DNA from 3 places in the Bradyrhizobium sp. RDI18 genome. Region 2 is predicted to be linked to each of the others. Evidence: riboswitches for the same ligand, from Rfam matches in the RefSeq annotation. Region 2 holds a riboswitch; each other region holds the start of a gene.
What was found. Region 2 has a riboswitch for cobalamin ahead of ACFXS9_RS04170 (energy-coupling factor ABC transporter permease). Riboswitches for the same ligand answer to the same signal wherever they lie in the genome.
Positions count from the first base shown of each region.

Region 1: another riboswitch for cobalamin. It lies ahead of ACFXS9_RS36215 (TonB-dependent receptor); the one in region 2 lies ahead of ACFXS9_RS04170 (energy-coupling factor ABC transporter permease).
Region 3: another riboswitch for cobalamin. It lies ahead of metE (5-methyltetrahydropteroyltriglutamate--homocysteine S-methyltransferase); the one in region 2 lies ahead of ACFXS9_RS04170 (energy-coupling factor ABC transporter permease).

Region 1 covers NZ_JBICRN010000008.1:5,625,444-5,635,622, reverse strand. Annotated here, with positions in the region: gene soxY (thiosulfate oxidation carrier protein SoxY) at 1-301, shown strand, start outside; gene soxZ (thiosulfate oxidation carrier complex protein SoxZ) at 317-628, shown strand; gene soxA (sulfur oxidation c-type cytochrome SoxA) at 625-1,491, shown strand; gene ACFXS9_RS36250 (hypothetical protein) at 1,500-1,805, shown strand; partial or broken gene soxB (thiosulfohydrolase SoxB) at 1,832-3,579, shown strand; gene ACFXS9_RS36240 (hypothetical protein) at 3,576-4,037, shown strand; gene ACFXS9_RS36235 (MBL fold metallo-hydrolase) at 4,162-5,202, shown strand; gene ACFXS9_RS36230 (ABC transporter substrate-binding protein) at 5,351-6,184, opposite strand; gene ACFXS9_RS36225 (ABC transporter ATP-binding protein) at 6,184-6,966, opposite strand; gene ACFXS9_RS36220 (FecCD family ABC transporter permease) at 6,963-8,006, opposite strand; cobalamin riboswitch at 8,141-8,339, shown strand; gene ACFXS9_RS36215 (TonB-dependent receptor) at 8,452-10,179, shown strand, end outside.
Region 2 covers NZ_JBICRN010000006.1:669,439-679,617, forward strand. Annotated here, with positions in the region: gene cobT (nicotinate-nucleotide--dimethylbenzimidazole phosphoribosyltransferase) at 1-532, opposite strand, end outside; gene cobF (precorrin-6A synthase (deacetylating)) at 585-1,334, opposite strand; partial or broken gene ACFXS9_RS04170 (energy-coupling factor ABC transporter permease) at 1,385-2,061, opposite strand; cobalamin riboswitch at 2,096-2,321, opposite strand; gene cobA (uroporphyrinogen-III C-methyltransferase) at 2,373-3,095, opposite strand; gene ACFXS9_RS04180 (cobyrinate a,c-diamide synthase) at 3,092-4,405, opposite strand; gene cobM (precorrin-4 C(11)-methyltransferase) at 4,405-5,187, opposite strand; gene ACFXS9_RS04190 (cobalamin biosynthesis protein) at 5,184-5,552, opposite strand; partial or broken gene cbiE (precorrin-6y C5,15-methyltransferase (decarboxylating) subunit CbiE) at 5,549-6,729, opposite strand; gene ACFXS9_RS04200 (cobalt-precorrin-6A reductase) at 6,728-7,477, shown strand; gene cobJ (precorrin-3B C(17)-methyltransferase) at 7,453-8,187, opposite strand; gene ACFXS9_RS04210 (precorrin-2 C(20)-methyltransferase) at 8,184-8,915, opposite strand; gene ACFXS9_RS04215 (precorrin-8X methylmutase) at 8,918-9,547, opposite strand; gene cobG (precorrin-3B synthase) at 9,547-10,179, opposite strand, start outside.
Region 3 covers NZ_JBICRN010000008.1:6,087,115-6,097,293, reverse strand. Annotated here, with positions in the region: gene ACFXS9_RS38440 (sialate O-acetylesterase) at 1-452, shown strand, start outside; gene ACFXS9_RS38435 (ribonucleotide-diphosphate reductase subunit beta) at 542-1,672, opposite strand; partial or broken gene ACFXS9_RS38430 (ribonucleoside-diphosphate reductase subunit alpha) at 1,698-4,600, opposite strand; cobalamin riboswitch at 4,713-4,933, opposite strand; cobalamin riboswitch at 5,067-5,281, shown strand; gene metE (5-methyltetrahydropteroyltriglutamate--homocysteine S-methyltransferase) at 5,394-7,769, shown strand; gene ACFXS9_RS38420 (hypothetical protein) at 7,814-8,014, shown strand; gene ftsH (ATP-dependent zinc metalloprotease FtsH) at 8,085-10,007, opposite strand; gene tilS (tRNA lysidine(34) synthetase TilS) at 10,169-10,179, opposite strand, start outside.

The sequences.
Region 1 (10,179 bases), on a different contig from region 2:
GACCGCTGAGCCATCGGACAAGGTCAAGATGGACGCGCCCGAAATTGCCGAGAACGGCGCCGTGGTGCCGATCTCGGTCTCTACAACCCTTGCCGACGTAACCTCGGTTGCGTTCCTCGTCAGCGAGAATCCGAACGTGCTGATCGCAAAGTACAACATCCCGGCCGGCACGCTGCCGAGCGTCGCCAACCGCATCAAGATGGCCAAGACCAGCAACGTGACCGTGCTGGTGGAAGCCGGCGGCAAGCTCTACAGCGCCTCCAAGGAAGTCAAAGTCACCGTCGGCGGCTGCGGCGGTTAAGGCAGGAGAACTCACATGGCATCGACCATTCGCGTGCGCGCCACTTCGAGCGGCGACATCACCGAAGTGCAGGCGCTGATCCAGCACCCGATGGATTCCGGCTTCGTCAAGAACGCCAAGGGCGAGACCATTCCGCCGCACTTCATCCAGCAGCTCACCTTCGAGCATGACGGCAAGAACGTGTTCGCCGCCGATTGGGGCGGTGGTATCTCCAAGGACCCCTATGTGAAGTTCGCGTTCAAGGGAGCCAAGAAGGGCGACGAGCTGAAGATCAGCTGGGTCGACAACAAGGGCGCGACCGACACCACCACGGCGAAGATCCAATGAAGCTGCGATCCGCGATCTTTCTGGCATCCGCCGCGATTGCGCTCGCCGCGCTGACGCTGGCGGGCCCGCCTCTGTTGGCAGCCGACGACAAGATCGATCCTGTCGCCGACGCCAAGGCGTTCCAGAAGTTCTTCAGAGACAAGTTTCCCAAGGTAAAGTTCGAGGACTTCGTCAACGGTCCCTATTCGATGGACGAGGACCTTTATCGGCAGTGGCAGGATAAGGAACAGTTCCCGCCCTACGAGTTCTCACTCGAAATGGGCAAGGAAATGTTCTCCAAGCCGTTCAAGAACGGCAAGACCTATGCCGACTGCTTCCCGAACGGCGGCATCGGCATCCGCCAGAACTACCCTTACTTCGACGAGAAGGAAGGCAAGGTCATCACGCTTGAATTGGCCTTGAACCGCTGCCGCGAGGCCAATGGCGAACCGCCGTTCTCCTATGTGAAGGACGAAATGGCGGCGCTGACCGCCTACATGGCCTTCACCTCGCGCGGCAAGCCGATGGACATCAAGATTCCGAACGATCCGCGCGCGCTCGCGGCTTACGAAAACGGCAAGGAATATTTCTACACCCGGCGCGGCCAGCTCAACTTCTCCTGCGCCACCTGCCACGTGCAGAGCCCGGGCGAGCGTATCCGCGCCGAGGTGCTCGCGCCCGCGCTTGGCATCGTCAACGCAATGCCGATCTACCGCTCGGAATGGAGCGGCATGGGCACCACCAGCCGGCGCTTCACCACCTGCAACAGCCAGATCCGCGCAGTGCCGCTCAGCCCGCAGGACGACGAATATCGCAACGTCGAATATTACCTGTCCTATGTGAGCAACGGACTGCCGATTTCAGGTCCGGGAGCGCGGCCATGAGGAACTTGATGCAGAAATCCGCATTAGTTCTGTCGCTATTTGCCGCGGATGCTGCGCCCGCGCTCGCCGCGGGCTCCGAGGACGAATTCAAGGCAGCCTACGCCGCGGCTGAAGCCGCCAACAAGGAGGCCGGCAAGCTACGCAACCAATGGACCACCACGGCGAACACGCTGGCGGCGGCGAAGAAGGCGGCGGATGCGGGTGATTTCGATAAGGCCACCGCGTCGGCCAGGGAAGCGGAGGCGCTGGCCAAAGCTTCGATCTTCCAGGCCACCAGCGAGAAGACGCGCTGGAAGGATCTGGAAATACGCTGACGCCGTTACGACGCGCGGAGACCCGCATGACCATCCGCCGCCGCGATTTTCTGACGCTAGCGGGCGCTGCCACCCTGTCCGGCAGCCTGCCACGGCTGGCGCGCGGCGCCGATAATGGGGGCGTTTACGATCTCGAGCGTTTCGGCAATGCACGTATCCTGCACATCACGGATACGCACGCGCAGCTTCGGCCGGTGTTCTTCCGCGAGCCGAGCGTCAATCTCGGCGTTGGACCGATGCAGGGCAACCCGCCGCATCTGGTCGGACGCGCGTTTCTCGATCGCTTCGGCATCCGCCCGGACAGTGCCGATGCCTATGCTTTCACCTGCGTCGAGTTCGAGAAGGCCGCCGGCCGGTTCGGCAAGCTCGGCGGCTTCGCGCATCTAAAGACGTTGATTGATCGCATGCGGAGCGAAGCCGGCTCCGGCCGCTCGCTGCTGCTCGACGGCGGCGATCTCTGGCAGGGCACAGGCCTTGCCAACACCATGCGTGGCGTCGACATGGTGGAGGCCGCCAACCTGCTCGGCATCGAGGCGATGACCGGTCATTGGGAATTCACCTATGGCGAGAAGGCGCTGCGCGCCAACCTCGAACGCTTCAAGGGCGAGTTCCTGGCGCAGAACGTCTATCTCACGGAAGAAGCCGCCTTCAACGACGCCAAGGCGTTCGACCCGGCGTCGGGGCGCGTGTTCAAGCCGTCCATCATCAAGGAGATCGGCAGCTATCGCGTTGCCGTGATCGGACAGGCATTCCCCTATGTGCCGATCGCGCATCCGAAGCGCTTCACGCCGGACTGGAAGTTCGGCATCCGCGACGAGGAGCTGCAGAAGCTTGTCGATACGCATCGCAACAACGACAAGGTCGACGCCGTCATTCTGCTCTCGCACAACGGCATGGATGTCGATCTCAAGCTCGCCAGCCGCGTCACCGGCATCGACGTCATTCTCGGTGGTCATACCCATGACGCCGTGCCGCAACCGATTGCCGTCACCAACGCGAGCGGCACCACGCTCGTCACCAATGCCGGCTCGAACGGCAAGTTCCTGGGCGTGCTCGATCTCGAGATCGGCAAGGGCAAGGTAAAGGATGTCCGCTATCGGCTGCTGCCGGTGTTCTCGGAACTGCTAAAGCCCGACCCGGCGATGCAGGCGCTGATCGATGAGATCCGCGAGCCGCAGGCAGTTGCGCTCAGCGAGAAGGTCGGTGTAGCCGACCGTCTGCTCTATCGCCGCGGCAATTTCAGCGGCAGCATGGATCAACTGATCTGCGACGCGCTGCTCGGCGAATTGAACGCGGAGATCGCGCTGTCGCCGGGTTTTCGCTGGGGCACCACCGCGCTGGCCGGCCAGCCGCTAACGATGGAGGACGTGATGGCGCAGACCGCCGTCACCTATCCGGAGACCTATGTCCAGACCATGACCGGCGGGCAGATCAAGGACGTGCTGGAAGACATCTGCGACAACCTCTTCAACACCGATCCATACTACCAGCAGGGCGGTGACATGGTCCGCGTCGGGGGCTCGCCTACACCTGCACGCCGACCGAAACCGTGGGCGCACGGATTTCCGAGCTCAAGCTCGACAACGGCCGCGCGCTGGAAGCCGACAAGCACTACAGAGTGGCGGGCTGGGCTTCCGTCAACGAGCAGACCGGCGCGCCGGTCTGGGATGTGGTCGCCAAACATCTGAGGTCGGGCAAACCGCCCAACCGCTCGCCGCCGGGCGTGACGCTGAAAGGCGTTGAAGGCAATCCGGGCATTGCGGGACAGGCATGACGGGCTTTTCGACCATCCTTCGCGCGATATCAGCGGCGCTTCTGATCGCAACCGCCGCGCCCGAGGCCCGCGCACAGCAGGCACCGCTGCAGGACAAGCCGTTCGCCGAGCACAAAATCGTGCTGCAACTCTCCGACAACGATCCGCGCAAGCAGGGCCTCGTGCTCAGCGTCGCCAGCAACCTGATGAAGCATTACGACCCTGACAAGGTGGCGATCGAGGTCGTCGCGTTCGGCCCCGGCATCGACCTGCTGCGCCCGGAAAACCCCAACCGCAAGATGGTCGAGAGCCTGGTCGCGCAAGGCGCGCGCTTCGACGTCTGTCTCAACACCGTCGATACGCTCGAACGCGAGCACGGCAAACGGCCGGAATTCATCGCCGCGGCCACGCCGGTGCAGGTCGGCGTCGCGCAGATCCTGTTTCTGACGGAGAACGGGTATACGTTAGTGCGGCCGTGAATTCATTGCGAGCGAGCCGTAATTTCATCGCGCCCTCAGGCGTGGTAGAGTTGATGGAACTGCAGGAGCGGGCTGGAGCTACATCCGGCCCTGATCCAACCTGAGTTAACGCGGACGTGTAGCCATGATCTTTCGTCAACTCTTCGACAGCGTGTCCGGCACCTACAGTTATCTGCTGGCGAGCCGCGCCGGCGGCGAGGCGTTGATCCTCGATCCCGTGCTGGAAAAGGCCGATCGCTACTGCCAGCTTCTGCGCGAGCTCGATCTGCGGCTGGTGAAGGCGGTCGACACCCATCTGCACGCCGACCACGTCACCGGCCTCGGCGAATTGCGCGACCGCACCCAGTGCATCACCATCATGGGCGAGCAGAGCAAGGCCGACGTGGTCTCGATGCGGGTGTCCGAAGGCGATAAGGTGACGATCGAGGGGTTGTGCCTGGATGTCATGTACACGCCCGGCCACACCGACGATTCCTATAGCTATTTGATGGGCGACCGCGTCTTCACCGGCGACACGCTGTTGATCCGCGGCACCGGCCGCACCGATTTCCAGAACGGCTCTTCCCGGGCGCAATATGAATCGATCTTCAACCGGCTTCTGAAACTGCCGGACGAGACGCTGGTATTCCCCGCCCATGACTACAAGGGCGACACGGTTTCCACCATCGGCGAGGAGCGCCGCTATAATCCACGGCTGCAGGTACGCAACGTCGACGAATACATTGAGCTGATGGCGAACCTGAAGCTGCCGAACCCCAAGATGATGGACGTCGCGGTGCCCGCCAACATGCATGTCGGCCTGCATCAGGAGGAGCTTGCCAAGCAGGGACTCGCGCTCTGCGCGCGCGACGCGATTGCGAGCCTTGGCCGGCCCGACATCCTGCTGGTGGATTTGCGCGAGACCAGCGAGCGCGCCAAGCATGGCACGATCTCGGGCGCGCTGCATGCGCCCTACCCCGGCATCGCCGAGAGCCTCAAGCCTGGCGGCATGCTGCGCGAAGTCGCCGCCGCCACCGGCCGCCGGGTCGTGTTCTTCTGCGCCTTCGGCGAACGTTCGGCGATGGCGGTGGCCGCGGCCAAGAATGCGGGGCTGGCCAACACCGCCCATATCGAAGGCGGGCTGGACGCGTGGAAGAAGGTAGGTGGGCCGGTGGTTCAGGGATAACCTTTATGCGTGCCGTCGTCCCTGCGAACGCAGGGACCCATACGCCGCGGCGCCAATGATGAAGGCGGCGGCTGACGCCTTGCTTGAATTGCAACGTCCTGTGGTTATGGGTCCCTGCGTTCGTAGGGACGACGCAGTATTTGCGGATTCACTCTCCCACCCGCTTCAACTCCGCCGTCAGCGCATCCAGCGCGTCGGCCAGCATCACGCCGCCGCATTCCGTCAGCCGCTCCGGAATCACGATGCGCCGCTCCGGCGGGTAGAAGCGCTCCAGCGCCGGATGGACCAGAAACGCCTGGCCGTCGTCTCGCGCATAATCGCCGGCTTGCGAAACCACGATGAAGTCGGGCCTCAAGGACACGATCGCCTCCAGCGAGGCGAATCCGCCGAAGCTAAAGCCGAGATCGCCGGCGGCGCTGCGCAGCCCGACTTCGCCCAGCAGCGAACCGAGAAAGCTGTCGCTACCCGCCACCCAGCCGCGCCGCGACAGCGGCAGCACGCGATAATGCCGCTCGGCGGCGGCACGGCGGGCGCGCGCCAGCGCGGCGTCGAGCCGCGCGATTTGGGCGGCCGCGCGATCGGGGTGCCCGGTCATGTCGCCGACCTCGCGGATCTGCGCGCGGGCTTCGTCGAGGTTTCGCGGCACGGCGAGCTCGGCAAGATGAAGACCCTTCGCCTTCAACAGCTCCCGCGTCGAGCGCTTGTCAAACGCGCTGGCCATGACCAGATCCGGCTTGAGCAAGAGCACGTCCTCGGCCGCGCCTGACAATACCGGATAGCGGCTGATGTCGCCCGCCGGTGATTGCCAGCCGTCGCGCGCGAAGCGGCTGAGGCCCAAAATCTGCTCGGGGTCGGCCAACGTCAGCAGCAACTGATCGCTGCAGACATTCATCGACACCATACGCGGTGGGCTGGCCGCGAATACTGCGCCGCCTGACATCGCCAACGCGGCGATCGCGACAAGAAAGCCGGACCGTCGCATCAGATATCCGCCCAGGGCACGATGACCGCCTCGCGCTGATATTCCGCGCGGTAGGCGCTGATCCGAAACACGTCCGCCATCACCCGCTCCGATAGCCCCTCGCTCGGCGTGCCCCACGACACTAGATTGCCTTCCTTCAGCACCAGCACATGGTCGGCAAACCGCGCAGCAAGCCCGAGATCGTGCGTCACCACGATGACCAGCACGCCCTTGTCCGCGGTCGCGCGCAAATTCTTCATGACGTCGATCTGGTGCCGCGGATCGAGCGAGGCGGTCGGCTCGTCGGCCAGAATGATCGGTGCCTCCACCGCCAGCGCGCGCGCCAACGCCACGCGGCTGCGCTCGCCGCCGGACAACTCGGTGACGCGGCGATCGCTGAACTCCATCACGTCGACCGCCTGCATCGCGCGCAGCACGGCCTCGGCGTCCTTCGGCGACAGCCGCGCCGGATCGGTTGCGCCATGCGGGTAGCGGCCGAGCGCCACGATATCGCGCGCCGGCAGCGGCCAATGCACGAGATGCCCCTGCGGCAGATAACCGAAGCGTTTGGCGCGCTCGCGAAGCGGCAGCGAGGCCAGCGCATCGCCGCCGACAGTGATCTCGCCTTCGGAGGGGATTAGCCCGGCCAGCGCTCGCAACAACGTCGTCTTGCCGGCGCCGTTCGGGCCGACCAGCGCCACCAGGTGTCCCGCCGACAGCGCCAGCGAAACGTCCTTCAGCACGACGCGGCCGGCGAGCCGCACGCCTATCCCCCTTGCGGTCAGCAGCGCCGTTTTGCTCATGCGACCCCTCCGCCGAGCGCGCGGCGTTCGCGCATGATGAGATAGAGGAAGAACGGCACGCCGATGATCGAGGTCAGCACACCGACCTTGATGTCCGACGTCGAGGGAATGATGCGCACCGCGATGTCCGCCGCCAGCAGCAGCGCCGAGCCCGCGAGTGCGCTCGGCACCAGCAGCCGCCCGGGGTCGTGGCCGATCAGGGGCCGCATCAGATGCGGCGCGACCAGGCCGATGAAACCGATGGTGCCGGTGACGGCGACCGCGCCGCCGACACCGAGCGCGACGCCTGAAATCACGAACAGCCGCAGGCGGCCCACATCGACGCCAAGGCTCTGCGCGGTTTCCTCGCCCAGGCTCAGCGCGCGAAAGGCATGGCGCTGGCTGAACAGCATGATCGCACCGGCAATGATGAACGGAAACGCCAGCATGACATGCTGAAAGCTGCGGTCCTCCAGCGAGCCGAGCAGCCAGAACGCGATCTCCAGCACCAGGAAGGGATTTCTGGAGAGGTTCATCACCAGCGCGGTGGCGGCGCCTGCAAAGCTCGATATAGCAAGACCGGACAGGATCAGGATCAACAGCCCGGCGTTGCGGCCGGCGATCGCAAGAAGCACGAACACCGAAGCGAACGCCGCGACGATCGCCGCTACCGGGAGCGCATAGGAGCGCACGTCGGCCAGCCCGAGCGCAATCACCAGCACCGCGCCGAACGCGGCCGATTGCGGCGCGCCGAACAGCGAGGGCGAGGCCAGCGGATTGCGGAGCAAACCCTGCAGCGACGCGCCCGATAGCCCGAGAATGGCGCCGATCGCCAGCGCCAGCAGCGTGCGCGGCAGGCGGATTTCCCGCACGATCACCTGCGACACTTCGCTGCCGCCACCGAACAGCGCTTCCGCCACCGCAAGCGGCGACAACCGCACCGGACCGATGCCGAGCGAGATCAGCATCAAGAGCACAACGAGGGCGGCAAGCGCTGCCGTCGCGCCGATCCGCCGGCGCGCGGCTTCCTCGTTGGTCAGGGTTACGGCCTCAACACTCATCGATCGTCCTAAAGCAGGTTTACCCGCCCCGGTACAGGCGGCGGGCAGGCCTGCTCATGCGGCAAAAATAGCGCACTCGTCCAGTGAGGATCGCCGGACGCCCCGGGGCGCATTGACTCGGACTTTGACAAACTTCTACCATAGTTCCCGACGGTTCCCGTTTTGGGGATCAAAAGGGAATGCGGTGCGGGGAAATCCCCAATTCCGCGGCTGCCCCCGCAACTGTAAGCGGCGAATCCTTCGTCATGAGCCACTGGGCATCTCGGTCCTGGGAAGGCGACGATGGGTAGCGACCCGCGAGCCAGGAGACCTGCCGTCAGCCGTGGTCACACGCGAAGATGTCGGTCGGGGAGTACAGACATTAGCTTCACCTGAGCTGCTGAAAGCACATGGTGAGACTTGGTTCGCTGTGACGTGCCACTGACGTCATACCGAGGTCCAAGTCATGTCTTTCACCAACACAGCCACGCGGCGGCGCCGCCTTTGGCTCGCCAGCAGCTTCCTGATACCCATCGCATCGTTCGGTATTTCCGGCGCAGAAGCGCAGCAGGCGCCGTCCGAGCCATTGCCGCCGATTGAGATTACTTCACCCACCGACCCGAACCGGACCCGCGCAAAACCGACCTACGATGAAGGATCGACGTCGCGCCGCGTCGTACCGGCGGCTGCACCGTCGACCGGCAGGCGGCCCGCATCCGGGATAGGCTCGGATGTCTCATCGCAAAGCGCCCCGCAAGGCGCGGGCGCAGGCGGCGGCCGGCAGTTCTCCGGCATCGTCGGCACTGCGTCGACCGTTATTACTGCCGAAGAGATCGCGCATTCGCCGGCGCAAACGCTGCAGGAAATCATCGCGCAAACGCCCGGCGTCCAGCTCACCAGCTTGTTTGGTGGCGTCAACGGCGCCAAGACCTCCGTCGACCTCCGCGGCTTCGGCGCGTTCGCGACTTCAAATACCCTGGTGCTCATCAACGGCCGAAGGCTCAACGACATCGACATGGCCGGCGTCGATTTTTCGACCATCCCGCGCGATTCGATCGAGCGCATTGAAATCACCCGCGGCAATAGCGGCGCGGTACTGTATGGCGACAACGCGGTCGGCGGTGTCATCAACATCGTACTGAAGAACGGCGTCGGCGGCCCACCAGTCGCGATTCGCAGCGAAGCCGGCGTCGGTTCGTTCAATCAACGACTTGCGGATCTCTCGGCCACGACCAATTACGGGCCGTGGTCGACGTCATTCTATGGCAACGCCATCAAGTCCGACGGCTATCGCGAAAACAACGCGCTCGATCAGCGCAACGGGGTCGGCAATCTCAACTACACCACGCCCGACCTCAAGGCGTTCCTGACGGTGACCGGCGACGACCAAAAGCTCGGATTCCCCGGCGGTCGCTTGGTCGATCCCTCGATCGGCGTCAACGAACTGGTCACGAACCGACGGGGCGCCGCTACGCCGTTCGATTACGGCAACCAGCAGGGCGCCAGCGCCACCGCCGGTTTCACCAAAACCCTTTGGAACGGCGCCGAGCTCATCGTCGACGGTGGAGTACGGAAGAAGGATACGCAAAGCGGGTTCTTCGGTGCGGTACCATTTGCGTCGCCATTTCCGAGCTTCTCCTCCACCTACAACGACGCATCGTTGCTGACCTGGTCGATCACGCCGAGATTGAGCGTCAAGAACGCGATCTTCGGGATGCCCTCACAGATCCTTACAGGCATCGACTATTACGATGCGACGTTCAATCAGGAACGCGGGGCGTTCAAAGGCGTTGCACCAATCCACACCTACGATCTGGCGCAGCAGACACTGGCTGGCTATTGGCAGCAAACATTAGGCCTGTTGCCGACGACGGATTTCTCCTATGGCGCCCGCGTGCAGAACACCCGCCTGGGCGCGCGGGACCGCTTCGATGGAACGGCTCCATTTGCGTTCGGTACCGAGGCGCTTCCGCTCGACAGCGACGAGACGCAATACGCCTTGCATGTTGGGCTCGAGCACCGGCTCAACAACACATTCTCGTTGTTTGGCCGTGCTGCGCGCGCGTTCCGTACTCCGACTGTCGATGAACGGGTCTCCAGCGGACCTTTCTTCGTTCCGGGGACCTTTCAGTTGAAAACCCAGACCTCGCACGACATCGAGGGCGGATTCCGCATCAAGTCCGGCGGCTTCCAG
Region 2 (10,179 bases):
TGCCGATCCCCATGTCACCAAGGATCAGAAGATCTGGCTCTGCTGAGGCCGCCCGCGCGACGGCGCGCTTGCCGCAGTCGAAGGCGAAGGCGACCTCCCCCAACTCGAGCGCCGCTTCCTTGCTGAAATCCCGGCTGCCCCGGCGCGGCTTGTCTGTCGCGACTCCCGGGATTGGCTGTTCGGCGAGCGTGCCGGCATCGACGATCTCCAGAATTGAGCCCAGCTCGCGCGCGAGAACCGAAATTGCTGCACCGCCTGACGCGAAATTCGACATCATCGCGCTCGTAACTTCCTGAGGATAGGCCGATACTCCCTGCGCGACGATGCCGTGATCCCCTGCAAAGACGATGATCGGCACGCGCTCGGCTCGAGGCCGGTCGGTTTGTTGCAGACCGGCGAGCTCGATCGCGAGCTGCTCGAGGCGACCCAGCGCACCGGTCGGCTTGGTGAGCTCGGCCTGACGGGCCAGGGCGGCATCGCGATGGACGGTCGAAACGCCCGGGCACTCCTGGTAGACCCACTCGGGTAGCATGTGGTCCTGCCCTTGGTGATGGTTCAAGATGCCAGCGGCCTTCGCACGAGTGCTACGACACGCGCTTGAGGATGTAGCTATCCATGATCCAGCCGTGCCTGGCGCGTGCTTCCTGTCGTGCGGCGACGATGCCTGGCCCCACTTCTGCAAGCGCACCTGACATGGTGATCTGCTCGGGCATCCCGAGATAGGCGCCCCACCAGATATGTAGTCCGTTCGGGTCGAGCGACTGGAACGCGGCAACGCCATCGAGCATGATGACCACGGTGTCGGTGCCTGACGGCCAACCGACCTCGCGCAGCCGCCGTCCGGTGGTGACGAGAAAGAGCTCCCCGATGTCGTTCAGCGGCAGTGCATGCGCGGCGCAAAGCGTCTGGATCGACGTGACGCCTGGCACGACCTCGATCATTGGCAACGGATCAAGCCTTCGTGCGATCCGCAGGCTCGAGTCGTATAGCGAAGGATCGCCCCAGATCAGCAGGGCAACGCGCCCGTCATGACCGAGATACGCCGCAATTGCCCGGGACCAGGTCACGGCGACGGCGTCGTGCCATTCCTCCACTCCCTTGCGGTAGTGCTCCTGCGCGGTGCCGCGAACGGGCAGGTCGAACTCAGCAACGCGCGTGCGGCTGTTCGTCAAGGCTTGCGCACAAATCAGCCGGCGCAGGTCGGCGAGATCGGACTTCGCGGCACCTTTGCGCGGAATCAGCACCAGGTCAGCCGCATTGATCGCGCGGATCGCAGCAAGCGTGAGCTGCTCGGGATCGCCGCAGCCAATGCCTATCAGGGAGAGTGTCAGCATCACGTTATGAGTGGGGGCGGCCGCGACTTGCGACCGCCCTTACGCCATCTTCAGGCGGCGTTGTGAAGGCGATAGGTAACAAGACCGTCGGCCATCACATCTCGCAGTGATTTCGCCAGTGCCAGCACGGCCAGATCGGCCAGCGGCTCAAATACTACGACGAGCGCGTAGGAAGCGGCGAAAGACGCGATGGAGGCGAGGTTCTCGGCCGCAAAGCCCGCACCATACAGCGCCCAGAAGGCGACCCACGCCACGATGCCGGATTGATAGGCGGTCGAAAGCGCAAGCGCCTGGCGATACTGCAGGTCAACATAGGCGGTGCTGCGAGGAATGATCCACCCGGCCAGCGCCTGGATCGCAAACAAAGGCACCAGCAGCGTGGTCACGTTGATACCATATTGCGGCAAGTCGGTCGGTACGAAGAACAGCCCCTGCAGCAGAAGACCAAGCGCCAGCCCGAATGCGGCTGGCGCTGCGCCGAACAGGAGAAACAGCGTCGAGCCGAGAATGAAATGCACCTCCGAGACCCCGATCCGGAAATGCGGCAGCAGTTCGAAGAAAGAGAAGACCAGGACCGTTGTTGCGACGGTGCGCACCGCGAATGAAACAAACCCTGCTCGCGCACGGTTTCGACCGTGAGCTTGAGAGCGCAGCCGGCGGCAACGGCACCGGTCGCGTAACTCAGCACGAGCTTGGCGCCCGTAACGATACCTGGTTCGATATGCATGACTTACGTCCCTTCTGCCGTCACACGACGGCGCTGGTGTTAAAAACTGCAGGGCCGGTCTTCTGGCTCGCGGTTCAAAACGGGCCCCGGCATTCCCAAGCTGACGGCCCAGTGGCGGATTGGAGCCCCTCACCGCCTTACAGGCGCGGGGGGGGGGCGGCCGGGGCTTTGGGCGCCGCATTCAGGTCCGCCCTTGCCCGGTTCCCGATTATGCTCCGGCGCTTTGCGCCGCTTCGAGCACCATGCCTGATCTGTGTGCTCCTTCCGACGAGGAGACGTCAAGGGGCTCGCGAGATCGGGCGACGGCCTCATCATAGAGTCTCTCCCGCCAGCGCGCCGAAAAGAATGACCGCCGCCGTTGCGGCGCTGGCTTGCGCGAGCTGCTCTGCAAGCTTTGCAATCGTGGTGCGGACAATCCGCTCCTGGGCGCGGCCCAGAGACTCCGCAAATAGCGCCGGGGTGTCGGGAGCCATGCCGTGCTCGATCAGCTTTGCCGCGAGCGCCGGGAATGTGCGCTTGCCCATATAGACCACGGTCGTCGATTCCGGATCGGCCAGTGCCGCCCAATTGAGATTCGCGGGCAACCGCCCGGTGACATCTGGGCCGGTCACGAACTGGACGCGGCGCGAGGTGTGCCGGCGGGTGAGTGGAATGCCGCGCGCTGCCGCAACGCAGGCCGACGTGACGCCTGGAATGATCTCGTAGTCAATGCCCGCAGTTTGCAGCGCCTCAATTTCTTCTTCAAGCCGGCCGACGATGCCGGCGTCTCCCGATTTCAAACGAACAACGCGGGCGCCTGCGGCGGCGTAGTCGATGAGCAGCCGGTTGACGTGCTCCTGTTTGGCTGAGGGCCGGCCCACACGCTTGCCAACCGCTACCAGATTGGCCCCGGCTCGGGCGTAATCGAGGATCGCGCCCGAGGCAAAGTCGTCATACAGCACGACATCAGCGGCGCGCAGACGCGCTGCCGCCTTGAGCGTCAGGAGCTCGGGATCGCCTGGGCCGGCCGAGACAAAGGAAACAAAGCCGCTCACCTGTCCTCCGCAATGAGGTGGAAGAACGTGCCGGTGGCGTAGCCGCGCCGCGAGCCCGTCTCCGCAACGACCGCGCCAGTCGCGTCGCGTACGATAGCCAAAGCTGTATCGGGCTGCGAGACGATCGTGGAGTAATGGAATTCATGGCCGCGCAGTAGCGCGCCGGCCTGATATCCGGGCATCGGCAGAGCAAGTTCCGCAAGCCGATAGCCCAGATGCATGCGACGTTGGGCAAAACTCGTATGCAGGCCGAGCAGTCCCGTCATCTCATGGTGTGTGCCGTGGGCGTCAGTTAAAGCGGTGCCAAGCAGCATGTAGCCGCCACACTCGCCATGCACCGGCCGTGTCTCGGCAAAGGATTTTAGCGCACGGCGACATCGGCGATTTGCCGCGAGTTGGCCGGCGTGCAATTCCGGATAGCCGCCGGGCAGCCAGCAGACGTCGGCACTGTCATCAGGACCCTCGTCGGCGAGCGGCGAGAAGGTCGTGATCTCGGCTCCGGCGGCACGCCAGGCCTCCAGCATGTGCGGATAGACGAACGAGAATGCGCCGTCGCGCGCCAGAGCGATGCGTTGCCCGGGTGGCTTTACGCTTGGGCCGTACGCGGCGCATGGCGCCGTCCAGGCGCATGCCGCCGATTGCAGCACTGCATCGAGATCGACATGCTCAGCGACGAAGCGGGCGGCTTCCGCGATCAGGCCGTCGACCTCGCCCTGCTCCTCAGCCTGTACCAGGCCAAGATGCCGCTTCGGCAAAGTGATCGCGGCGTGGCGGGGCAACGTCCCGAACACCAGAATGCCGGCGCCTGCCATGGCACGGCGCACCAGGTCCTCGTGCCGCGTGCTGGCGACGCGGTTGAGAACGACGCCGGCAAGACGCACGCCCGCGCGGAAATCGCGCAGTCCCGCAGCCACCGCTGCAGCGGTTTGCGCCTGTCCGGAAGGATCGATCACAAGCAGGACCGGCCAGCCCATCATCTCGGCAATATCGGCGGTGGCGCCGGTGCCCGAGACGCCCCGCGCGGCAACGCCATCGAACAGGCCCATCGAACCTTCGGCCAGAACGAGATCCGCATCCGCACCGCGCGCGGCGAGCACTTCGATCGCCTCACGCCGCATGGCCCAGCTGTCGATATTGACGGAGGCGCGTCCCGTAGCGGCGGTATGAAAGGCCGGATCGATGTAGTCCGGCCCGCTCTTGAAGCACTGGACCTTCAGCCCGCGATCGCGATAGGCGCGGGCCAGCGCCAGCGTCAGCGTCGTCTTGCCGACACCGGATGCCGGCGCGGAGATGACGAGGCTCCGCGCCATCACGACGCCTCCGGAAAACGCGGCGTCGTGCCGACAGGCCGGTAGCGACGGTCATAATCGGTGGCGTACAGACGACTTTCGCCAAACTCCTCCGTTCCCAAGGTACAGCCGACCAGGATGAGGGCAGTGCGTTCGAGCTCGGTACCAACCGCAGCGTCCAAGGTACCGAGCGTGGCGCGGATGATGCGCTGGTCGGGCCAGCTCGCGCGCCAGACGATCGCCACCGGGCAGTCCAGACCATAATGAGGCGCGAGTTCGGCGACCACCTTGGCGAGCATATGCACCGAGAGATGGATGGCGAGCACCGCACCGGTGGCGGCGAAGGCGGCGAGTTTTTCGCCCTCAGGCATCGCGCTCGCCCTGCCCGGCGTTCGCGTCAGCACCACGGACTGCGCAAGACCCGGCAGCGTGAGCTCGACTTCGAGCGCCGCCGCCGCTGCGGAAAAGGCCGGCACGCCGGGGGTGATTGTATAGGGAATGTAAAGCGCACGCAGGCGGCGCAATTGCTCGCCCATCGCCGACCAGATCGAAAGGTCGCCGGAATGAAGCCGTGCGACATCCTTGCCTTCCGCGTGCGCGGCAACGATCTCGGCGATGATCTCATCGAGCGATAGCCGTGCGGTATTGACGATCCGCGCACCTTGCTGGCAATGCGCAAGAACGCCCTCGGGCACGAGCGAGCCAGCATATAGGCAGACCGGACAGGCGGCAATCAGATCACGGCCGCGCAAGGTCAGCAGATCGGCGGCCCCCGGCCCTGCGCCAATGAAGTGCACCGTCATTCGCCATCTCCTTCCGCGATCGCTGCGGTGGCCGTCCGATCGTGCGAAACCATCCGTGTCGAAATAAGGCGCGCATGTCGGCCGGCCGCTACAAGCGCGGCGGCTTCCGCGACGGATCCCGCGCCGAGCTTCGCCTTGATGAATTCAGACTGTGTCGGCGTAATGATGCCAGCCAGGGCCTTGGCCGGCACGGCCTTGATCGGCACGTTGAGCTCACGCGCCAGCAATTTGAGCGCCGCCGCTTCTGCCTTCTCGCTGACGGTTGCGACAGCCGCGATTCCGTCGGGACCACCTGCGGCGACAAGCGCTTCGCGCAGCGAAGCAACATTCACGTCACGCCTGAATCCCAGACCCGCGACCTTCACTTCACCGCACTCCATTGCACGACCGGCCGCGCCGCCTCCCAGGACCGGTAGCGGCCGAGGCTACCTGCCTGCGCGATTTCGACCCGCATCAGTTCGCCGCCGCAACGCTGCTGCAGGTCCGACAGCAACGCCTCCGTCTCCAACGTGACGGCGTGCGCAACGATCCGCGTTCCCGCCTGCATGCGGGACCACACGCCATCGAACATCGCGGCATCAAGCCCTCCGCCGACGAACACCGCCTGTGGTGTCTCGATGCCCGACAGAATGCCGGGGGCCGTTCCCTCGATGACGGTGATCCGATGCGCCAAGCCGAAGGCGGCGGCATTGCTGCGGATATTCGCCGCGCGATCGCCTCGTGCTTCGATGGCCGTCGCCACGCCTCCGCACAAGGCCCACTCCACGGAGATCGAGCCGGAGCCCGCACCGATGTCCCACAATCGCTCGCCGGGCTTGGGTGCCAGCACCGAAAGCGCAAGAGCGCGCATCGGACGCTTGGTAATCTGGCCGTCATGCACGAACAGCGAATCCGGGAGGCCAGAACTGCGTGACAGCCCGTCCGATCCGCCGGCCTCCAACGCAATGGCTGCCAGACCGGCGCTATGGTCGGTGACGTAGCTGTCAGCGCGATGTTGCGTGATGGTCTCGCGTGGGCCGCCAACCGCGGTGAGAGTCCATAACCGCGACTCCCCCAGCCGCGCGCTGTCAGCCATTCGGCCAGATCGCCGGCCGCCTTGCCGTCGCGCACCAGACAAATGATGCGCGCGCGGCGCGCCAGATGCGGAACCAGCCGTTCAAACGGTGCAGCATGAAGGCCGAGACAGCTCACGGATTCCAGCCGCCAGCCAAGCCGTGCTGCCGCCAGCGAGAATGTTGACGGTGCGGAATGGACGATCCATTCGCCGGCAAGCAATTTCTCCGCGAGACTTGCGCCGACGCCGTGCCAGAACGGATCGCCCGAGGCGAGCACCGCCGTCGGCCGGCCGCGGCAGGCCAGCACGCAGTCCGCATCGAACGGCACCGGCCAGGGACGGCCGCGGTCGGCAATGCCTGCCAGCGCGAGATGCCGTTCGCCGCCAAAAACCGTTTCGGCTTCTGCAAGGGCTTTTCGACTTGCTTCGGAGAGGCCTGCAAGGCCATCTTCGCCGATGCCGATAATTGTCAGCCAGGGATTACCCATGATGCGCGCCCTCATCCTGGGCGGAACGAGCGATGCCAATGTGCTCGCGGACGCCGCGGCGCGTGCGGGGCTCAACGCGGTCTATTCCTACGGGGGACGCACCCGCGCCCCTGCAAACCAGCCGCTGCCGACCCGCATCGGCGGCTTCGGCGGCGCGAGCGGCCTTGCCGAATACCTTCGTCGAGAACGAATTACGCATGTCATTGACGCGACCCATCCCTTCGCGGCCGAGATGAGCCGCAACGCGGTTGCGGCGTGTGCGACGAGTGGAGCCCAGCTGATCGCGCTCGAGCGCGCGCCCTGGGCGAAAGCGCACGATGAAAGCTGGATCGAGGTCGCGGACATCAGCTCCGCTGTCGCGGTGTTGCCAGACGAGCACGCGCAGGTGTTTCTTGCGATCGGCCGGCAGCATATCGCCCCCTTCGGCGCCAAGCCGCAGCACGCCTACACTTTGAGGTTTGTCGATCCTCCCGCTGGACCGCTGCCGTTGCCAGACGCCGACGTCATCGTGTCGCGCGGACCATTCACCCTCGCCGGCGAATTGGAGATGATGCGCTCGCGCGGCATCGAATGGATCGTTGCCCGCAATTCCGGGGGAACGGGCGCGCGTGCCAAGATCGACGCCGCGCGCGAACTCGGCCTTCCAGTTGTCATGCTCTCGCGGCCGCAACTGCCGGACAGGCCGCGGGCGGAAAGCGTGGCCGAGGTCATGGAATGGCTCGGTCATCGGGCATGCCTCGGAGCATAGACCCAGCGACCGACGCGACGGGTCGCCGAATTACCGACGATGACGAGGGTTCGCATGTCGGCCATCTCCGATCGCGCCTCGTGCAGCGTGACCGTTCGAATTCGCTCTTTGGGCGTGCTGACAGCGTGCGCGAAGATCACGAGGCGTTCACCGCAGCCTGCCTCACGCAGAATCTCGAGCGCGCGTCCAAAACCCTCGGGCCGGCTCGCCGAACGCGGATTGTACATCGCGATCGCGAAGTCGGCTTCGGCGGCAAGTCGCAGGCGTTTCTCGATCGTCGGCCACGGCTTCAGATTGTCGGAGAGGTTCATGGCGCAAAAATCGTGACCGAGAGGCGCGCCGGCGCGGGCAGCGGCCGCCAGCATCGCCGTCACGCCAGGAAGGACCCGGATGGGAAGCCCCTGCCATTGCGGCGATGCTTCAAGCGCTTCGAACACGGCTGAAGCCATCGCGAACACGCCGGGATCGCCGGAGGAGACCACAATGACGTGGCGTCCTTCCGATGCCAGCCGCAGGGCGACGGCCGCACGCTGCAACTCCATGCGATTGTCGGATGGATGCATCGTAAGCCCGTCACGGGCCGGCACGCGCTCGACATAGGGCGCATAGCCCAATATGTCGGTCGCGGCAGCGAGCGCGGCGGAGACTTCCGGCGTGACCAGCGCTTCGTCGCCCGGCCCAAGTCCCGCGATGGTCAGCGAGCCCGTCATTCGGCGGACTCCATGCGCCGCCCCCGCCCGTGCACCAGCACGATCGCAAAATAGGGGCAATCTGCCTCGTCGACGTCTCTCAGCCGCGCCACGCGCTCGCCCGGCATGGTGCCGCGCTCAATCAGCCATGCGTCATCAAGCCGGCCGGCGACCGCCAACGCGCGACGGACCTTCCCGAGATTGCGCCCGGTCTTCATGATCACGAGCGCATCGGAATTGCGCACGCGCCGTTCGAGTTCGTGCTCCGGCAACGTTCCCATCAGCACCGTCATCACGTCGTCGCCAAGGGCGATCGGCTGGCCAACCGAATTCCAGCAGCCCGCCATTCCGGGAATGCCTGCGACCACCTCGATCTCTATTCGCCCCTGCAAGCGAGCGTGCAGGTGCATGAAGGAACCATAGAAATAGGGATCGCCCTCGCAAAGCACGACAACGTCGACCGCGCGAGTGAGCCGCGCAAGACGCTCTGCCCACTCGTCGTAAAAGCCGGCGAGGAGGCGGACATATTCCGGACTGTCAAAGGCGATCTCCGTAGTGACCGGATATTCCATCGGGTATTCGCAGATGTCCTTGGCAAGTAGCCCATCGACGATGCGCCGGGCCTGGCCGGGGCGACCTTTCTTCCGGAAATAGGCAACATGCGTCGCCGCGCGGACCTCGCGATCAGCGCGCACACTCATCAAGTCCGGATCGCCTGGCCCGAGGCCGCAGCAGATAATACGACCCACGGCTATTCGCTCCGGCTTGCCAGCGCATTCACGGCGGCAACCGTGATCGCGGATCCGCCAAGACGTCCTTCGACCGTGAGCGCGGGCGTGGGCGGATCGGCCATCAGCGCAGCCTTGGCTTCAGCCGCGCCGACAAAACCGACCGGACAGCCGATGATCGCCGCCGGCCTTGGACAGTTGCGATCCTCCAGCATGTTGAGGAGGTGAAACAACGCGGTCGGCGCATTGCCGATGGCGACGATCGCCCCATCGAGATGCGACCGCCACAACTCCAGTGCTGCGGCTGAGCGGGTATTGCGCATCGATTGCGCGAGCCTGGGGACAGCAGGATCGTCGAGCGTGCAGATAACGGCGTTGCCGACGGGCAGGCGCGCGCGCGTGATTCCCCCCGACACCATGCGCGCATCGCAGAGCACAGGCGCACCATTCTGCAAGGCAGTCCGCGCGATATGCGCCATGCCGGGCGTGAAGCGGATATGCGCCTCGAGACCCACCATGCCGGCAGCATGGATCATGCGCACGACCACCGGCTCCTCGTCGGGAGTGAAACGCCGAAGGTCCGCCTCGGCCCGGATAGTGGCGAAGGATTGCCGATAGATCGCCGCGCCGTCGGTCTCATAGGTGTGCGGCATCAATGCCCTCCCATTAGAACGGAGGGATCCGCAACGATCTCCGTACCGCTCAGTCCACGCAGGAACGGCGCATCGCGCGTCGAGCCGCCGCGAACGAGATCGAATCCTGCGCTGGTCGCAACGAGCGTGATCGAAGCCGGGGCGGAATGGGCACAACCCTTGGCGCAACCGGAGACGTGAAGCCGGACATTTGCGGCAATATGCGGCGCAAGCGCGGCCGCCAGCGCGCGCGTATCGGCATGCGCCTCGCGACAGCGCGGAGCGCCGCTGCAGGCAACAACGCGCAGAACTGGATCATCGGCTTGTGTGATAAAGCTCTCGCAGCGAGGCACCGCGTGCAGCCCTTCCGCCAATATCATCCGCCACGGCGTGACGCGCAGCGCCGGTGCGTGACTGGCGAGATAGCTTAGCGCCGAGTGGGGCACTTGCCCGAACGCTGCGCCGAGCATCGCGCCATGCGGATAAAGGCCGGGAAGTGGCGCAGCCAGGAGGCGAGCGGGTTCGGCGTGGCCGCGAAGAGCTTCCGGCGGTCTTGCGCCGGTGCCGATGTGGGCGGCCATCCGCCCTCGCCCGCCCTTGGCTCCGCCCGAGGCGATGAACCATTCGGCCAACGCGAGCGCGACCTGCACGGC
Region 3 (10,179 bases), on a different contig from region 2:
TCGTCGTACCCCTTGCCATTGGCAGCTCCTCGCTTTCGTTTTTGAACAATGAGCGGGCGGATTGGATCACAAACGCGATCTCGAAGCTGAAGGCAGCGGGCCTGACGCCGACGCATTTTCTGTTTCAGCAAGGTGAAACGGACGCGAGGTCAACGATATCAGCAGAACAATATGCCTCGCTGTTGCATCAGCTCGTGAAGCGATTTCGAGCGGCTGGGTTCGATGCGCCCTTCTATCTGTCACGCAGCACAAAATGCGGCGTAGCCGAGCCGAAGAACACGGCTGCGGTACGTGCCGGTCAACTCTCTGCTGTCGATAACGCGCTCAACATCCGCCAAGGGCCCGATACCGATACGATCGGAAATGACGGACGCAACCCCTCCGACGCTTGTCACATGAACGAGATCGGCACGCTTGCCAACGCCGCTCTCTGGGCGGCATTCATCAAGTAGCGGTTGATGACCTGACGTCTTGTCGCGCGATGTGGCCGGCCTGATCCCCGGGTTCGCAGGGACGACGTGTTGAGACAGTATGGCTTCCCCTACTCCCAACTCAGCGCACCGCCGTTCTGGTACTCGATCACCCGCGTCTCGAAGAAATTCTTCTCCTTCTTCAGGTCCATCGCTTCCGACATCCACGGAAACGGATTCTCGGTCTCGTCGAACACCCGCTGCAGCCCGAGCTGCGCGCAGCGGCGGTTGGCAATGAAGTGCATGTAGCTCTCGCACAGCGCCGCATTCAACCCGAGAAAACCGCGCGGCATGGTGTCGCGCCCGTAGGCCGCTTCCAGCTCGGCCGCCTCGCGCACCATGGCGCGGACTTCGTCCTGGAACGCCTTGGTCCATAGATGCGGGTTTTCGATCTTGATCTGGTTGATGACATCGATGCCGAAATTCAGGTGAATGGACTCATCGCGCAGGATGTACTGGTACTGCTCGGCGATGCCGACCATCTTGTTGCGGCGGCCGAGCGAGAGGATCTGCGCGAAGCCCGTATAGAACCACATACCTTCGAATATGACGTAGAAGGCGACGAGATCGCGCAGGAACGCCTGGTCGGCTTGCGGCGTCCCGGTCTTGAAATCGGGATCGTCGAGATGCTGCGTGTGCTTCAGCGCCCAGGCTGCCTTGTCGGTAATCGACGGCACCTCGCGATACATGTTGAACAGCTCGCCCTCGTCCAATCCTAAGCTTTCGACGATGTATTGGAAGGTGTGGGTGTGCACCGCCTCCTCGAACGATTGCCGCAGCAGATATTGCCGGCACTCCGGATTGGTCAGATGGCGGTAGATCGCCAGCACGATGTTATTGGCGACCAGGCTTTCGGAGGCCGCGAAGAAACCGAGGTTGCGCTTGATGGCGCGGCGCTCGTCTTCCGTCAGCCCATCGCGCGATTTCCACAGCGCGATGTCGGCCTGCATGGAAACTTCGGTAGGCATCCAGTGATTGTTGCAACCGGCGAGATATTTCTCCCAGGCCCATTTGTACTTCAGCGGCAGCAATTGATTGACGTCGGCGCGGCAGTTGATCATCCGCTTGTCGTCGACGGATACGCGTCCGCCGCGACGATCTATCATGCCGAGGCCGGTTTGTTCGGCCTGAATAACGGATTGCACCACGACGGACGGCGGCGTCTGACGCGGGGATGCGGATGGTTCGGACCAGTCGAGCATTGTGATTTCCTTTTGTTCTTGCTGCTTACTGGCAGGCTTCGCATTCGGGATTATCGATCGAGCACGCCACCGCACCGGTTAAATCCGGCGCGGTGGCGGCCGGCGCGACGATGATCGGGGCTGGCGCCATCATCGCCGCGGACGCGACGCTATTGAGCTTGCCGTCGGTCCCCCGGAGCGTGGACTTTTCGACATGCGTCGCGCTGCGCGAGCGCAGGTAATAGGTTGTCTTCAACCCGCGCGCCCACGCCAGCCGATAGAGCGCATCGAGCTTCTTGCCGCTAGGGTTGGCGATATAGAGGTTGAGCGACTGCGACTGGTCGATCCATTTCTGCCGCCGCGACGCTGCCTCGATCAGCCAGGCGCTGTCGATCTCGAATGCGGTGGCATAGAGCGCCTTGAGGTCGCCGGGAATGCGATCGATGCCCCCAAGCTGCCATCGAAATATTTGAGGTCGTTGACCATCACCTCGTCCCACAGCCCGCGCGCCTTGAGGTCGCGCACCAGGAATTCGTTCACCACGGTGAAGTCGCCGGACATGTTGGACTTGACGTAGAGGTTCTGGTAGGCGGGCTCGATCGACTGCGCGACGCCGCAGATGTTGGAAATCGTGGCGGTCGGCGCGATCGCCATCACGTTGGAATTGCGCATGCCGGTCGCCTTGACGCGCTCGCGCAAGCTATCCCAGTCGAGCGTCATGCCGCGGTCCATCGCGAGACTGCCGCGGGCTTCCGCCAGCAGTTCGATCGAATCGATCGGCAAGATGCCGCGGCTCCACAGCGAGCCGTCAAACGATGGGTATCGCCCGCGCTCGGCCGCCAGATCGACGGAGGCCGAAATAGCGTAATAGGAAATCATCTCCATGCTGGTATCGGCGAACGTCACCGCCGCATCGGAAGCCATCGCGATCCGCATCGCCTGCAGCGCGTCCTGGAATCCCATCAGCCCGAGACCGACCGGGCGGTGCCGCAGGTTCGAACGGCGCGCTTCGGGGATGGTGTAGAAATTGATGTCGATGACGTTGTCGAGCATCCGCATTGCCGTCGTCACACTGCGTTGCAGCCGCGCCTCGTCCAGCCGGCCTTCCCGCACGTGATTGAGCAGATTGATCGAGCCGAGATTGCAGACGGCGGTCTCGTCGTCGGAGGTGTTAAGCGTGATCTCGGTGCAGAGGTTCGAGGAATGAATCACGCCGGCATGGCGCTGCGGCGAGCGCAGATTGCAGGGATCCTTGAACGTGATCCAGGGATGTCCGGTCTCGAACAGCATGGTCAGCATCCTGCGCCAGAGATCCGTGGCGCGGATCTGCTTGAACACGCGGATCTCGCCCCGCGCCGCCTTTGCTTCGTAAGCTGCGTAACGTTCGGCGAATGCGTTGCCGTAGAGGTCATGCAGGTCCGGCGTCTCGTCCGGCGAGAACAGAGTCCATTCGCCGTCGGCCTCGACGCGCTGCATGAAGAGGTCGGGCACCCAGTTCGCGGTGTTCATGTCATGGGTGCGGCGGCGATCGTCGCCGGTGTTCTTGCGCAGGTCCAGAAATTCCTCGATGTCGATGTGCCAGGTTTCGAGATAGGCGCAGACCGCGCCTTTCCGCTTGCCGCCCTGGTTGACGGCGATCGCGGTGTCATTGGCCACCTTTAGAAACGGCACCACGCCCTGGCTTTCACCATTGGTGCCCTTGATGTGCGCGCCGAGCCCACGCACGCGGGTCCAGTCGTTGCCGAGCCCGCCGGAGTATTTTGCGAGCAGTGCATTGTCCTTGACCGACTTGAAGATGCCGTCGAGATCGTCCGCGATGGTGGTGAGGAAGCAGGACGACAATTGCGGCCGCAGCGTGCCGGAATTGAACAGCGTCGGGGTCGAGGCCATGAAGTCGAACGACGATAGGAGATCGTAGAACTCGATCGCGCGCGCCTCGCGGTCGATCTCGCGGATCGCCAGCCCCATCGCGACGCGCATGAAGAACGCCTGCGGCAGCTCGATACGGTTGCCGCGCACATGCAGGAAATAGCGGTCGTACAGCGTCTGCAGACCCAGAAACTGGAATGCCAGGTCGCGCTCCGGCTTCAGCGCCGCGGCAAGCTTTTTTAGATCGAAGCGCGCCAGATCGGGATCGAGCAGCTCGGCCTTGATGCCGGCCTTGATGTAGGCTGGAAAGCACTCGCCGTAGCGCTCGGCCATCTCGGCCTGCGACGCGCTGGTCGGCGTATCATGCACGAACGACAGCACTTCGGTGCGCAGCTTGTCGAGCAAGAGCCGCGCGCTGACATAGGCGTAGTTCGGCTCCTGCTCCACCAGCGTGCGCGCGGCCATCACCGACGCCAGCGCCAGTTCGTCCTCGCTGATGCCGTCATAGAGATTGCGCTGCGTCTCCGCGAGCACCGCCGTGGCGCCGACGCCCTCGAGACCGGCGCAGGCTTCTTCGATGATCAGCGTCAGCCGCGCGATATCGAGCGGGACCTGCGCGCCACTGGCCAGCGTGACGCGTAACGAGGGCTTCCCCGATGGCCGGGTGGCCTTCACGTCCTGTCCGGCACGCTGGCGCGTGCGTTCCTCGCGATAGAGCACATAAGCGCGCGCGACCTTGTGGTGCTCGCTGCGCATCAAGGCAAGTTCAACCTGGTCCTGCACGTCCTCGATATGAAAGGTGCGGCCCTCGCTCATCCGGCGCGACAGCGCGCCGACGACTTCGGCGGTCAGTTGCTCGACGATTTCATGCACCCGGCGGGAGGCCGCCGCGCCATGCCCCTCGACCGCGAGAAACGCCTTGGTCATCGCGACCGAAATCTTGCTCGCGTCGAATTTCGAAACCGTGCCGTTGCGGCGAATCACCTGCATCGGCGGCTGCGCTTCCGAGGCGACAAGCGATTCGGGGCGCAGACGAATGAATGGAGCGGCGTTGGCTTCGCGATCGAGAGAGAGTGACATCAAGAGACCCCGTAGTTGTGTTGGGGCCGGATGTCAGAGGACGCTACAGCTTTAGCCCACGCGAAAACGCGGGCATGAATCTGCAAGCGCCGCCGGGACACCCCGCCCGTGGACGTTTTTTCGGCGTCGCGGCAGGTCTCCTGGCTCGCAGGTCGCTGTTGTCCCCGTGTCTTCCCGATGCGATGCCGCATCAGTGACGTCAGATTCGGAAACAACTCACTGCTTACAGTTGCGGGGGCAGCGCCGGATTTTCGCGGCTTTCGCGCGATACACCGGCTTCCCTCTTAGCCACCATGTGTTGGGCCATGGCGGACCGTGACGGCTATATCTGGTGTTATTCGGATGCGGCTGTCAATGGGGCGCGCGGGCGATGTGCAAGAATTTCGGCGACGGAACCCCGCGGCTGTGAACAACAATGACAAGGCGCCGGTGAATGTCGCCGAGTTGACGCGCCTGCCGCGTTGCCGATAAGTGGACCAGTCGTGGTTCTTCGGGAGACGTTCTTCCGAAGCTAAGAGGGAAGCCGGTGCGGCCGAAAAGCCAAAGCCGGAGCTGCCCCCGCAACTGTAAGCGGCGAGCCGCTGTCCAACAAAGTCACTGAGACCTCGCAAGGTTTCGGGAAGGCCGGACAGCAGCATTGACCCGCGAGCCAGGAGACCTGCCTCGACAACATACACGTCCTCGGGCGGGGTGTCCCGGTGGTGCGGTTGCGATTTTCCGCGCGCGCTCTGCCGTTCGCGAAAATCCAGACGTGTCACTTCGGCCTTTGCCCCCAACTTTTGGGGTTAAGCCAATGTCTTCTTCCAAAGCTACGTCTACTTCCACCATCTCCACTTCTTCACTTCGCGTTGCCTCCCTCGGCACGCCGCGCATCGGTCCGCGCCGTGAGTTGAAATTCGCGCTGGAGAGTTTCTGGTCGGGCGCAACCGACGAGAAGGCGCTGATCGAAACCGGCATCGGGCTTCGCGCCGCAAACTGGGCGCGCCAGAAAAAGCTCGGCGTCACGGTGATTCCGTCGAACGATTTCTCGTTCTACGACCAGGTTCTCGACACATCAGTGATGGTCGGCGCGATCCCGGAAATCTATCGCTGGAGCGGCGGGCCGGTCTCGCTTGCGACTTACTTCGCGATGGCCCGCGGCACGCAAGGCAAGCCGCATGAGGCGAATTGCGGCCATGCCAGTCACGGGCATGACGATGCGCACGGCGTGCCGGCGCTGGAAATGACAAAATGGTTCGACACCAACTACCACTACATGGTGCCCGAACTGACGAAGGATCAGAAATTCATCCTCGCCTCGCGCAAGCCGATCGAGGAATACGAGGAAGCCAAGGCGCTGGGCTATCAAACCCGCCCCGTGCTGGTCGGCCCGGTCACGTTTCTCAAACTCGCCAAGAGCAAGGATGCCGGCTTCAATCCGCTGTCCCTGCTTGATCGCTTGCTGCCGGTTTACATCGAGGTGCTGCGCGAACTTGCCTACCGGGGCGCGGAATGGGTACAGATCGACGAGCCGTGTCTCGTGCTCGATCTTGATATTGTCGCCCAGCAGGCGTTGCATTATGCCTATGCGGAGATCGCGAGCGCAGTGCCGCAGCTCAAGATCATGCTGACGACCTATTTCGGCGGTCTCGGCGCCAACCGCGACACCGCGCTATCCCTGCCCGTCGCCGGCCTGCATCTCGACCTCGTGCGCGCGCCGGAGCAGATCGACGACCTCGCCGGATTTCCTGATGACCTCGTGCTATCGCTCGGAATCATCGATGGCCGTAACATCTGGCGCGCGGATTTGAGCCGGCTTCTCGACCAGCTCGAGCCCGCAATCGCCAAACTCGGCAAGCACCGTGTGCAGATCGCCCCCTCCTGCTCGCTACTGCACGTCCCGATCGATCTGGCGCTGGAGACCGGGCTCGATCCCGAAATCAAGGGCTGGCTCGCGTTTTCGGTGCAGAAGCTCGAGGAACTGGCCACGCTCGGAACGGCACTCGCCGATGGCCGCAGAGCAGTCGAAGCCACGCTGAAAGCCTCGAACCAGGCGGCGACCTCCCGCAAGACCTCGCCGCGCATTCACGACGCGAAGGTAGCGGCACGCGTTGCCGGCATCAATGAACCGATGCGCTTCCGCTCCAGCATCTTCGCTGAACGCGCCACCGTTCAGCGCGAGCGCTTCAACCTGCCGGCGTTCCCGACCACCACCATCGGCTCGTTCCCGCAAACCGCCGACGTCAGGAACGCCCGCTCCGCGCACGCCAGGGGCGCCCTGACGGACGAAGCCTATAAGCTCTATCTGCAGAACCAGACCGCCCGCACCGTGCGCTGGCAGGAAAATATCGGGCTCGACGTGCTCGTGCATGGCGAGTTCGAGCGCAACGACATGGTGCAGTATTTCGGCGAACAGCTCGCAGGCTTCGCTTTCACCGCGCACGGCTGGGTGCAATCCTATGGATCGCGCTACGTTCGCCCGCCTGTGCTGTTCGGCGACGTCTCGCGCCCAAAGCCGATGACGGTCGAGTGGTGGCAATATGCCCAGTCGCTGACGAAAAAGCCGATGAAGGCGATGCTCACCGGCCCTGTCACCATTCTGAATTGGTCGTTCGTCCGCGACGACATTGCGCGCAGCGAAGCCTGCCGGCAGATCGCGCTCGCGATCCGCGACGAGGTTACCGATCTCGAAGCGGCCGGCGCCGGCATGATCCAGATCGACGAGGCCGCGCTGCGGGAGGGCTTGCCGCTGCGCAAATCCGAATGGAAGGTTTATCTCGACTGGGCCGTCGACGCCTTCCGCCTCTGTTCGTCCGGCGTGCGCGACGAGACGCAGATCCACACCCACATGTGCTACTCGGAGTTCAACGACATTATCGGCGCGATCGGCGCGATGGACGCCGACGTGATCTCGATCGAGACCTCGCGCTCGAAGATGGAGCTGCTCGATGCGTTCAGGGATTACCGCTATCCGAACGAAATCGGCCCCGGCGTCTACGACATCCATTCGCCGCGCGTTCCCGAGATCGGCGAGATGACCGGCCTGCTCAAGCTGGCGCGACAGCGGCTCTCCGACACGCAGATCTGGATCAACCCGGATTGCGGACTGAAGACCCGCAAATGGGAGGAGGTCCGACCCGCGCTCGCCAACATGGTGGCCGCGGCCCGCGAATTGCGGGCGCTGGCGTAACCTGCCCGCCCCGTCTCTCATCAAGGCAACTCAAGGAGGACGTCATGCGCTTCTGGATCGAATGCACGCGATTTGAGACGGGGCAATCTACCCACATCAACATTGCCCTCGTCGGCAGCATGTGGCGCGACGGCGAGCGCACGGTGCTCGCCTTTGTCGGCGGCGATGGGCAAAAGGTCGAAGTGGTCGAGACGCCGGAACACATTCTGGCCGTACACCTCGGGGCGCCGGCCGCGGCGCCATGAAGGTTCGAAACAAGCACAAAAAAAACGCGGCGTCACCGCCGCGTTTTCGTCGTTCAGAATTAAGCGCCGCTTACGCCTGGGGCTGCGGCTCCAGACCCGGGTCCGGATCGGGACGCGGGCGCGGCTTGCCGGCGGGCGGCACGGCGGAAGTGCGCGGCGTGCTCGGCTCGAGCACCGACTCGCGGTTGGGCTTCTTGCCCTTCAACAAATCGATGATCTCGTCGCCCGTGAGCGTTTCGAACTCGAGCAGGCCCTTGGCCAGCATCTCGAGATCGTCGCGCTTCTCGGTGAGGATTCGGGTGGCCTCGTTGTAGCCTTCCTCAACCAGCCGCTTGATCTCCTTGTCGATCTTCTGGACGGTCGCTTCCGAGGCATTTTGCGTGCGCGACACCGACATGCCCAAAAACACCTCGTCCTGGTTTTCGCCGTAGGACACGGTGCCGAGCTCTTCCGACAGGCCCCAGCGCGTCACCATCATGCGCGCCAGTCGTGTCGCCTGCTCGATGTCGGAGGCCGCGCCCGAGGTGACCTTCTCACGGCCGAAGATCAGTTCTTCCGCGACGCGGCCGCCCATCATGATAGCGAGGCGCGAGGTCATCTGCTCGAGCGACATCGACAACTTGTCGCGCTCGGGAAGCTGCATCACCATGCCCAGCGCGCGGCCGCGCGGGATGATCGTCGCCTTGTGGATCGGATCGGTCGCGACGACGTTCAGGCCGACGATGGCGTGGCCGCCCTCGTGATAGGCCGTCAAGAGCTTCTCTTCCTCGGTCATGACGAGCGACTTGCGCTCGGCACCCATCATCACCTTGTCCTTGGCCTCTTCGAACTCGGCCTGCGTCACCATCCGCTTGTTGCGGCGGGCAGCCGTCAGCGCCGCCTCGTTGACGAGGTTCATCAGGTCGGCGCCGGAGAAGCCCGGGGTGCCGCGTGCGATGGTCTTGAGGTTGATATCGGGCGCCAGCGGCACCTTGCGGACGTGAACTTTCAGGATCTGCTCGCGGCCGACGACGTCCGGGTTCGGCACCACCACCTGGCGGTCGAAACGGCCCGGACGCAGCAGCGCGGGATCCAGCACGTCGGGCCGGTTGGTCGCGGCGATCAGGATCACGCCTTCATTGGCTTCAAAACCGTCCATCTCGACCAGCAACTGGTTGAGCGTCTGTTCGCGTTCGTCATTGCCGCCGCCGAGACCGGCGCCGCGATGACGGCCGACCGCATCGATTTCGTCGATGAAGATGATGCAGGGCGCGTTCTTCTTGGCCTGCTCGAACATGTCGCGGACGCGGCTTGCGCCGACGCCGACGAACATTTCGACGAAGTCCGAACCCGAGATGGTGAAGAACGGCACGTTGGCTTCGCCCGCGACCGCACGCGCGATCAGGGTCTTACCAGTTCCGGGAGGGCCGACCAGCAGCACGCCGCGCGGAATGCGTCCGCCGAGGCGCTGAAACTTGCCGGGGTCGCGCAGGAATTCGACGATCTCCTGCAGATCCTGCTTGGCTTCGTCGACACCGGCGACATCTTCGAAAGTGACGCGGCCATGGGCCTCCGTCAGCATCTTGGCGCGCGACTTGCCAAAGCCCATCGCCTTGCCGGCGCCGCCCTGCATCTGGCGGGACAGGAAGATCCAGACGCCGATCAGCGCGATGAAGGGCAGCCAGGAAACGAGCAGCGACACGAACCACGGCACGTTGTCGCCGGGCGGCTTGGCGGTGATCGAGACCTTGCCGTCATAGAGACGCTTCACCAGCGTCGGATCATTCGGCGCATAGGTCTGGAACGAGGAGCCGTTGGTAAAGGTGCCGTGGATTTCCGGCCCCTGGATCACGACGTCGCGCACGCGGTTCTGATCGACCTCGCTCAACAACTGCGAAAACGTGATGTCCTGCGAAGACGCGCGCTGACCCGGATTCTGGAAAAGCGTGAACAATGCCAACAGCAGCAAGACAATGATGACCCAGAGGGCGAAGTTGCGCAGATTGGCGTTCATTGATCTTCCTTCGTGGTCGCGCGGATCGCGGCCCTATGTCCTTGGTAGTAACCCTAGAATATTCCTTGGGTAGTGAGGCGAGAATCCCCGGTCCACTGCACCCAATCTAGGTGGCGCCCGGGTCAATGCCAAGGGAACCACACGGGACTATTTAACGCATCTTAACGCGATT